Linked DNA regions of Candidatus Puniceispirillum marinum IMCC1322. Each later gene encodes a partner of the first gene's protein in a complex. Links are inferred from orthologs where the notes say so. Each region holds a gene or a part of one and is shown on either strand. Other genes may lie near its edges.

Region 1 (5,988 bases):
GCCATGGTCTGCGGCCTTGCGACCAGCATCTTCGGCGGCCATCTGCGCGGCAAACGGGGTCGATTTACGCGATCCCTTGAAGCCCATGCCACCAGCAGACGCCCACGCAATTGCATTGCCCTGAACATCGGTGATGGTGATCATTGTATTGTTAAATGTTGAGTTCACATGCGCTACGCCGTTAGTGATATTCTTGCGCTCGCGACGACGAACTCGGCCTTGGCTAGGTTGTTTTGCCATTTTTGTTCTCCTGATGTCCCGCGATTATTTCTTCTTACCGGCAATGGCCTTTGCGGGGCCTTTGCGGGTACGTGCATTTGTATGGGTACGCTGACCGCGAACTGGCAGACCGCGGCGATGACGAAGCCCGCGCAAACAACCAAGATCAAGATAGCGCTTGATATTCATCGATGTCTGGCGACGCAGATCACCTTCAACAAGAACATCTGCATCAATGATATCACGCAGTTTTGTCAGCTCTTCTTCAGACAAATCATTAACCCGGCGTTCGTCTGGAACGCCCGCTCTCTCACAAATATTCTTGGCAGTGGTTGTACCAATACCATGAATATAGGTTAGTGCGATCTCGACCCGCTTTTTGGTCGGAATATTTACACCAGCAATTCGTGCCACTATCTGGCTCCTTTATTTTTAACGGCTAGTTTGGCTTGGGTTTTGCCCGTCAACACCATACTGGAACATTTTCCAGAAAACGGCGAATTATAGGCTTTCCCCAGTTACAGTCAACCTAAACGCTATCAGTTCATCCAAGTATCTTATTTATTTCTGACGACACGTCCTCAATAGAGGTCATACCGTTAATGCTCCGCAATTTCCCTTTGGCTTGGTAAAAGGGAAGTAACGGTGCCGTATTCTCATGATAAACCACAAGACGGTTACGCAAGGTTTCTGCATTATCGTCACTACGGTTACCAGCTGATTCCTTTGCACGGTTTTCGATCCGTGCAAATAAGGCAGCTTCATCAACTTTAATTTCAATCACATGGGCAATTTCATCGCCCCGGCTTGCCATCATCTCATCCAGTGCTTCGGCCTGGGCCACTGTGCGCGGAAACCCGTCAAGAATATATCCAGATGTAGAATCGTCGTTATCCATACGCTCGGCAATCATACCGACCATAATATCATCAGATACCAGATCGCCGCGATCCATAATGTCCTTGGCGCGCAATCCTAGCTCACTGCCAGACGCAATCGCACTGCGAAGCATATCGCCAGTAGATAGCTGTATCATTCCGCGTTCAGAAACCAAACGTTCGGCCTGAGTACCCTTGCCAGCTCCAGGTGCGCCAAAAAGAATTATGTTCATCTGTTGCGCCCTTTCAATTTTGACTTCTTGACGAGTCCTTCATATTGATGCGCCAGAAGATGCGATTGCACCTGACCAACTGTATCAAGCGTTACTGTCACCACAATCAGCAAGGATGTACCGCCAAAGTAAAATGGAACCGCATATTGGCTGATAAGAATTTCCGGCAAAATACACACCGCAGACAGATAACCAGCACCCAGAACAGTCAAACGTGTCAGCACAAAATCCAGATAATCGGCGGTTGATTTACCCGGACGAATACCCGGAATATAACCACCATGTTTGCGTAGATTTTCAGCCGTATCTTCGGGATTGAAAACAATCGCTGTGTAGAAGAAGGCGAAAAACACGATCATGCCGATATAGATAGCCAGATAAAGCGGCTGGCCACGACCAAGCAAGGCGTTCAATGTTACCAGCCAGTCAGCACCACCGCTTTGACCGCCAGTCAGATTGATGATCGAAATCGGCATCAACAATAATGACGAGGCAAAAATCGGCGGGATAACACCCGGTACATTGATCTTCAAAGGCAGGAAGGACTGGTCGCCGCCAAATACCTTGTTACCATGTTGGCGCTTTGGATATTGCACCAGAATCTTGCGCACCGAACGCTCGATAAAGACGATGAAGGCAATCACGCCAATGGCCATCGCAAAGAGCAGAACAATCAGGAAGGCCGATAAAGCGCCCGTACGACCTAGCTCTAAGGTGCCCGCCAAAGCCGAGGGCAAATTCGCCACAATACCAGCAAAGATAATCAGCGAAATACCGTTACCAACACCACGACTGGTGATCTGTTCACCCAGCCACATCAGGAACAAGGTGCCGCCTACCAAGGTAACAACCGTTGTGACGCGGAAAAACATGCCCGGATCACCAACAACACCGCTAGCCGCTTCAAGACCGACAGCAATGCCGTAACCCTGAACCGTGGCCAGAACCACCGTCATATAGCGAGTATATTGGTTGATGATCTTGCGACCGCTTTCACCATCTTTCTTGAGGGCTTCAAGGCTTGGCACAATCGCGGTCATCAACTGCATGATGATCGATGCCGTAATGTACGGCATGATATTCAACGCAAAGATCGTCATACGCGACAAGGCACCGCCAGAAAACATGTCGAACATGCCCAGAATGCCGCTTGATTGCTGTGAAAAGATATCAGCCAATGCGCCCGGATCAATGCCCGGGATCGGCAGATATGTACCTAGACGATAGATAATCAGCGCGCCAACCGTAAACAGGAGACGGCTTTTTAGTTCACTGGCTTTTGCCAATCCGCCAAGTCCTGCGCCGCCCATGCGATCTGATGCTGTTGCCATAATACCTAGATACCTAACGTCAATTATTCAGCAGATGCTGTTGGAATAACCACTTTACCGCCAGCCGCTTCGATTGCCGCGATCGCCGCCTTTGATGCGCCAGCAGCATGAATTTCAAGTTTCTTGGCCTTGAGTTCGCCTTTGGCAAGAATCCGAACACCATCGCGTGCCTTTGAAATGACACCCGCGCTTACCAAGGCCGCGGCATCGACTGGCTTGCCAGCGTCTAGCTTGCCTGAATCAATCGCTGACTGCATACGGCCAAGATTGACCTCGACATAATTTTTGCGGAAAATATTGGTAAAGCCACGCTTTGGAAGACGACGATGAATCGGCATCTGACCGCCCTCAAAGCCGTTGATAGACACGCCTGAGCGTGCTTTCTGACCTTTGTGACCGCTACCAGATGTTTTGCCGGTACCAGAGCCGATACCACGGCCAACACGCTTTGAATTCTTGGTCGCGCCGTTGTTATCTTTGACTTCATTCAGTTTCATGTCTTGCTCCTGCGATCCAATGTGAATCGCGCTTCATAATCTTTTAATAATTAGTCTTCGACTTTGACCAGATGCTTGACCTTGTTGATCATACCGCGGACTGACGGTGTGTCTTCAAGCTCACGGGTACGCCCGATCTTGTTCAGCCCAAGGCCGATCAAAGTCTGACGCTGGTCAGCCTGACGGCCAATCGCACTTCTGGTCTGTGTTACTACAACTGTTTGTTTGGCAGCCATGATTATTCTCCCTTAAGATGCGGCGGCTTCGTCGCCGGCACCTTTATCTGCACGTTTGCCAAGCACATCACCAACACGCTTACCACGCTTTTGCGCGACAGCACGCGGAGCCTGAATATGCTTAAGCGCCGAGAAGGTTGCCTTGATCATATTGTGCGGGTTTGAACTGCCGATTGATTTGGCGACAATGTCCTGAATGCCTAACACTTCGAAAACGGCGCGCATTGGACCACCAGCAATGATGCCCGTACCAGCCTGTGCCGCACGAAGCAGAACCTTGCCAGCACCGTAACCACCCTTGATGTCATGATGCAATGTACGGCCATCACGAAGCGGAATACGCACCATGTTACGCTTAGCACCTTCGGTAGCCTTGCGGATTGCCTCGGGCACCTCGCGCGCTTTACCTGTTCCAAAGCCAGCGCGGCCTTTGCCATCACCAACCACGACCAAGGCGGCAAAACCAAAACGGCGACCACCTTTGACTACTTTTGCTACGCGGTTGATACCAACCAGCTTTTCAAGCATTTCCGGTTCTTCACGGGCGGCGTTACGATCCTGCCTGTCATTATTACGTGCCATCACTAGCGCTCCCTAGAATTTTAAACCGGCTTCACGCGCGGCGTCAGCCAACGCCTTTACCCGGCCATGGAAAATATAACCGCCACGGTCAAACACAACGGTGTCAACACCATTTGCCTGTGCCCGTGCCGCGACCAGCTTGCCTACCTCTGCCGCAGCAGATGTGTCGGCAGTTTTTTTGCTGATCTTCTTAAAATCCGCATCCAACGTTGATGCAGCTGCAAGTGTAACGCCTGCCTTGTCATCAATGATCTGTGCGTAAATATGCTGTGACGAGCGATGTACGGAAAGACGAGGACGTCCGCCAGCATGCTTGCGCAAGGCTGTCCGGTTCCGCGCTCTACGACGCTCAAAGAGTTCTTTTGATGTAAACATGAGCGATCCCTACTTCTTCTTGCCTTCTTTGCGGACGATATATTCGTCAGCATATTTAACGCCTTTGCCCTTGAACGGCTCTGGGGGACGCTTTGAACGAACCTCAGACGCAAACTGGCCAATTAACTGCTTGTCAGCACCGCTAATGAACACCTGCGTGTTACCTTCAACGGTTACTTTGAGCCCTGCTGGCACTTCCATTTCAACCGGATGGCTGAAACCTAAGCTAAGAACAAGCTTGTTACCCTGCATTGCCGCACGATAACCAACACCGTTGATTTCAAGCTTGCGGGTAAAACCAGCAGTAACACCAGCTACCATATTGTTAACAGTGGCCCGCATTGTACCCCAAAGCGCTTTTGCCTGCTTTGAATTACGGCGCGGTGCAACAGTTGCCATATTGTCGGCAACCGACAATTCGACATCATTATGCAACGGCGCGCTAAGCTCACCATTTTTACCTTTGACAATAACCATGCCGCCTTCTTGTGACACTGTCACATCCGACGGGATAGTAATCGCACTGTTTCCGACACGAGACATCTAAACAGCTCCCTAAAATACGTGGCAGAGGACTTCGCCGCCAACTTTGGCTGTGCGCGCCTCATTATCTGAAAGAACACCGCGTGGTGTGGACAGAATGGCAATGCCAAGTCCGTTATACACCCGTGGCAGATCACGAAGACCATGATAGACCCGACGACCAGGGCGTGACACGCGCTTGATCTCGGAAATTACCGGCTCACCTTCATGATATTTCAGCTCAATCTTCAGTTCCTTAATGCCAGGACGCACATCAACGCTAGAATAGTTACGGATGTAACCTTCGCGCTTCAGCACTTCGAGAACATTTGTCCGGAACCGTGATGATGGGCTGGATACGACATTTTTGCGTGCATTCTGACCGTTACGAATACGGGTCAGCATATCACCTAGAGGATCACTCATTGACATTTTTTATATCTCCTCTGTCTTACCAGCTTGATTTCACGACACCCGGCACCTGACCCATTGAGGCCAGATCACGAAGCGCGATCCGAGACATTCTTAATTTACGATCATAACCGCGAGGACGTCCTGAGATTTCACAACGATTGCGAACGCGAATTGCCGCGCTGTCGCGTGGCTCTTCAGCCAGCTTCAAAACAGCCTGAAACCGCTCTTCGATTGGCAGTTCCTTATTCTTGATAATTGCCTTCAAAGCAGCGCGACGTGCACCCTTAGAGGCGACTATACGCTTGCGCTTATTATTCTTTTCGACGGCGCTTTTCTTAGCCATGTCTGACCCCTTTGCCTTAAGCTTTAATGAACGGAAACTGAAAGTTCGCGAGTAATTCGCGGGCTTCGTCATCCGTGTTGGCAGAGGTGACCACTATGATGTCCATACCGCGGACTTCATCAACTTGATCGTAATCAACCTCAGGAAAAATGATTTGTTCTTTGATACCCATGGCATAATTGCCATTACCATCGAAACTCTTGCCATTCAGACCACGGAAGTCACGCACACGCGGCAGGGCAATTGTTACAAGGCGATCAAGGAATTCATACATCTGTTCGCGACGCAGGGTCACTTTACAACCGATTGGCATACCTTCGCGCAATTTAAAAGCCGCATTGGCTTTCTTTGAGCGTGT
Region 2 (4,026 bases), 500 kb from region 1 along the record:
ACTCAACAATATCAATGCCTTCATCGTCAAGCTCGGCACGTTCTTTGGCTGTCGCATGGCCATAAATGCCTTCTGGTTCAGCTTCGCCATAATGCATCTTACGGGCTTCCTCGGCAAAGTCATTGCCAACATCACGGCACTCACTGCGAACTTTGCGTTGTAGCTGGCGCAGCTCGGACATCATTTCGGCCATCTGTTCAACGGCCTTTTCTGATATTCTTTCAGGTGGTTTTGCAGACGATTGTACCGGGCTTTTCACAGCCGCCGACATGCTCAAAGACGTTCCCGACTCTACAGCTGGCTTGCCTGTTCCGGCTTTTGGCACCGGAATATCTGTCTTGATTGCATCGTCAATCGTCGGGGGAAGCGGGGTTGGCGTTTTGCGCATTTTCGGGCTAGCCAGGCTCGGCGTCATGAGTGCCTTTTTAACAGATGTGATTTCGCAAACAGGACATGCAATATCACCCGACGCTTTTTGATCATCATAGGCGCCGGCATTCTGGAACCAGCCTTCAAAGCTGTGTGCATTTTCACATATCAGTTGATATTTTATCATTCACTTGACCTCGCATAGATCAAAGGCAATCCGATGACATTCATACTCTATTCTAGCCTGATTAAATCTTGCCATGGCAATGTTTATATTTTTTACCCGAACCACACGGACAAGGGGCATTTCGTGCCACTTTCCCTGATGGCATAGATGTTTGTGAAGACGGCGTATTGCCCGTAGCTACAGCTGGCGCCGCCTGGGTCTGGGCTTCGCTATCTTCGTCTGGTTGGCGTAATTCGACATGCGCCAGCACCATCGTTGTGGTTTCACGTAGGCCTGAAAGCAACTGTTCAAACATATCAAAAGCTTCACGCTTATATTCATTCAGCGGATCCTTTTGCGCATAAGCACGTAGCGAGATACCCTGTCGTAGCTGATCGAGACGCAGTAAATGCTCTTTCCATTGCTGATCCAGCACCTGAAGCAGTAGCGATTTTTCTGCCATCCGCATAACGTCTGGGCCAAGCCGAACAGCTTTTTCAGCCATATATTTATCAGCTTCTTCGATTAGGCGTTCTTCGATTTCGGGATCGGCAATGCCATCTTCTTTGAACCAGTCTGCCGCAGGCACGGTCAGGCCAAGCACCCGCTGGGCGTCGGCGGCCATCTGATCGGCATCCCATTGATCGTGATAGCTTCCTTGCGGAATGGCATTGGCGACAATCGTCGCAACCGCCTCACGCCGCATATCGCTGACAGTGTCCTGCACATCGGCAGCCCGCATGATTTCCTTGCGCTGGTCAAAAATAACGCTGCGCTGATCATTCATCACATCATCATATTTCAACAGCTGTTTACGAATTTCAAAATTGCGCGCTTCGACTTTGGTCTGGGCTTTTTCAACCGCTTTATTGATCCAGGGGTGAATGATCGCTTCGCCTTCTTCAAGCCCCAGCTTTTGCAGCATCCCATCCAGCTTTTCAGATCCGAAAATACGCATCAGATCATCCTGCAAAGACAAAAAGAATTTTGACGCGCCCGGATCACCTTGACGACCCGTACGGCCACGAAGCTGATTGTCAATCCGCCGTGATTCATGCCGCTCGGTACAGATCACATAAAGACCGCCAGCAGCAAGCGCCTCGGCTTTCAGCGTTTCAACCTCGGCGGTGATCGCCGCCGTGTCTTTATCGGCTTTGGCGCTATCGGGTTTGACCTCGGCAGCGATCCGCATTTCCAGATTGCCACCAAGCTGGATATCGGTTCCACGACCTGCCATATTCGTAGCAATCGTTACCGCGCCCGGCACACCTGCCTGTGCGATAATCCTAGCTTCTTCTTCATGAAAGCGCGCATTCAGAACCTGATGCTTGATTTTTTTGCTGGTCAGAACTTTCGATAGAGACTCGGATTTTTCGATGCTGATGGTACCAACCAGAACGGGTTGGCCGCGCGTCTGGCAATCAATGATCAGATCAATCACGGCGGCGTCGCGTTCTTCACCGGTGCGATAGACTTCGTCGTCATGATCGATACGCTGTATATCGCGATTGGTCGGTATCGCGGTCACATCCAGATTATAGATTTCGGAAAATTCGCCTGCCTCGGTCAAAGCTGTGCCAGTCATGCCAGCCAGCTTTTCATACATGCGGAAATAATTCTGGAATGTAACCGATGCAAGAGTTTGATTTTCAGCCTGAATTTCAACTTTTTCTTTAGCTTCAATCGCCTGATGCAAGCCATCGGAAAAGCGGCGGCCATCCATCGCGCGTCCGGTGAATTCATCAATGATGACCACCAGGCCACCTTTCAACATGTAATGCGTATCAAGCTGAAACAGCTTATGCGCTCTTAACGCCTGATTGACATGGTGAAGCAAGCCAACATTGTTGATATCGTATAATGTGCCTTCTTCGAATGCGCCTGCCGCCTTCAACAACACTTCGGCATGTTCGATACCATCTTCGGTTAGCGAGACAGAATTACCTTTTTCATCAAGGTCAAAATCGGTTTCGATCAAATCCGGGATGATCGCATCTGCGATTGTGTAGAGCGCGATATTGGTTTCGGCTGGCCCCGAAATAATCAGCGGGGTTCGTGCTTCATCAATCAGGATCGAGTCAACCTCGTCAACAATGGCAAAGTGATGGTCACGCTGAACCATGTCCTCAAGCCGGAATTTCAGATTATCGCGCAAATAATCAAAGCCAAACTCATTGTTGGTGCCATAAGTAATATCAGCATGATAGGCAGCACGGCGCGCATCGTCATCCATACCGGCAACAATACAACCAACGCTGAGACCTAGCTTTTCATAAACCTTGCCCATCCAAGCAGCGTCACGCGATGCCAGATAATCATTAACCGTAACAACATGCACGCCCTTACCATCAAGCGCATTCAAAAAACTCGCCAAGGTCGCAACAAGCGTTTTACCTTCACCTGTTTTCATTTCGGCAATCTGGCCATTATGGAGCGCTATGCCACCCATGAGCTGAACATCAAAATGACGTTGGCCAAGGGCACGTTTTGCCGCTTCGCGCACCAGTGCAAACGCCTCGGCAAGCAAACTTTCTTTATCGGTACCAGCTTCGACCTGGGTGCGCAAATCTTGTGCCTTGGCTTTTAGGCCCGCATCATCCAAATCTTCAAAACTTGTCTCAAGCGCATTAACCGCTTCAATCTGCGGCATGAAGCGCTTCACTGCACGATCATTCGAGTTACCAAACAGGCTTTTTGCCAATGAACCTAACATCTAAAATCCTCCAGCCAGGCGGCTGTTCTAAAATAGGCACGAGACCTAAACCAGGCTCTTTCGCACACTCATGGACATAGGCATAGACAGCCGTTTTGTCAATCAGAACGCCCTTTATAGATCAATTAGAATCATGTGGCTGCAAAGCTATGCTTGCAGTATCTTCCTGCCTTGGGTAACACTGTTTGTGTTAGCCTGACCGTGCGGCTTACAACGCTTTTTTCGGTTAGGATGTCTATGGTTTGTAAAAGCTATTAGCCCCAAGTTTAAAAAAACACTCAGAAGGTCTGTTCAATGCAAGTTATTCTCCGTTCATTTTGTGCGATTTTGATGCTTATCTTTGCCACTATGGCACATGCTGAAAGCCGTATTTCAGTTGCCACTGTCAATGGTGAAACAATCTGGCTCGATCAGGTCATGCAGGCAGCCGAAGGATTACCCCCAGAATATCGCAACAAGCCGATGCAGGACTATTTTGGCGATATTGTAGCCGATATCATCGATACCAAGCTGGCTGCCAAGGCTGGCGAGGCGGCAAAGCTTGCCGATGACCCGCTTGTTCAAGATGCCATGAAGCTGGCTAGTGAGCGCATCTTGGCCGAAGCTTGGCTAGCCGTCACAGTGCGTGAAAAGATGACAGATGAAGCCTTGCAACAGGCTTATGATACCTTTGTCGCTGATGAAGCATCGCGTGAACAGATCACCGCGTCACATATTCTGGTTGCCGCCGAAGATGACGCTGTTGCCATCATCAAAAGTTTGAATGATGGTGCTGATT

The links. Proteins that work in one complex are often made in the same cells at the same time.
Region 2: the proteins of secY (region 1) and secA are in contact, whole or in part, in a crystal structure (PDB 3DIN), measured with the Thermotoga maritima proteins. The link is inferred for Candidatus Puniceispirillum marinum IMCC1322 from one-to-one orthologs. Residues at the interface, in WP_004081795.1 of Thermotoga maritima: Glu108, Gly109, Glu110, Glu111, Ala236, Glu237, Arg238, Arg239, Ile240, Thr241, Ile242, Gln243, Tyr244, Ala245, Arg246, Arg247, Val248, Thr249, Gly250, Arg251, Arg252, Val253, Tyr254, Gly256, Ala257, Ser258, Thr259, Tyr260, Leu261, Pro262; in WP_004082002.1 of Thermotoga maritima: Glu261, Ala262, Arg263, Lys300, Ala301, Arg302, Thr303, Ile304, Ile305, Leu323, Tyr324, Asp325, Pro326, Val329, Ser330, Tyr333, Ile336, Lys340, Phe345, Val349, Glu363, Phe364, Tyr374, Ser375, Gly376, Gly377, Glu393, Ile395, Thr482, Ser483.

The regions. Positions count from the first base shown.
Region 1 is NC_014010.1:2,617,781-2,623,768, reverse strand. The notes cover bases 495-3,440. They hold secY (preprotein translocase subunit SecY), read right to left. Parts: upstream 2,662-3,440; coding sequence 1,327-2,661; downstream 495-1,326. Other genes in these bases: rpsE (30S ribosomal protein S5), read right to left, coding at 3,407-3,440; rpmD (50S ribosomal protein L30), read right to left, coding at 3,209-3,394; rplO (50S ribosomal protein L15), read right to left, coding at 2,685-3,158; SAR116_RS12350 (adenylate kinase), read right to left, coding at 764-1,330; rpsM (30S ribosomal protein S13), read right to left, coding at 495-633. Outside these bases: rpsK (30S ribosomal protein S11), read right to left, coding at 1-240; more of rpsM, read right to left, coding at 265-494; more of rpsE, read right to left, coding at 3,441-3,976; rplR (50S ribosomal protein L18), read right to left, coding at 3,989-4,351; rplF (50S ribosomal protein L6), read right to left, coding at 4,361-4,894; rpsH (30S ribosomal protein S8), read right to left, coding at 4,907-5,305; rpsN (30S ribosomal protein S14), read right to left, coding at 5,325-5,630; rplE (50S ribosomal protein L5), read right to left, coding at 5,647-5,988. UniProt on the Escherichia coli protein: The central subunit of the protein translocation channel SecYEG. Consists of two halves formed by TMs 1-5 and 6-10.
Region 2 is NC_014010.1:2,123,080-2,127,105, reverse strand. The notes cover bases 418-3,618. They hold secA (preprotein translocase subunit SecA), read right to left. Parts: upstream 3,249-3,618; coding sequence 618-3,248; downstream 418-617. Other genes in these bases: SAR116_RS09870 (peptidylprolyl isomerase), read left to right, coding at 3,543-3,618; SAR116_RS09880 (DUF1178 family protein), read right to left, coding at 418-556. Outside these bases: more of SAR116_RS09880, read right to left, coding at 1-417; more of SAR116_RS09870, read left to right, coding at 3,619-4,026. UniProt on the Escherichia coli protein: Required for protein export, interacts with the SecYEG preprotein conducting channel.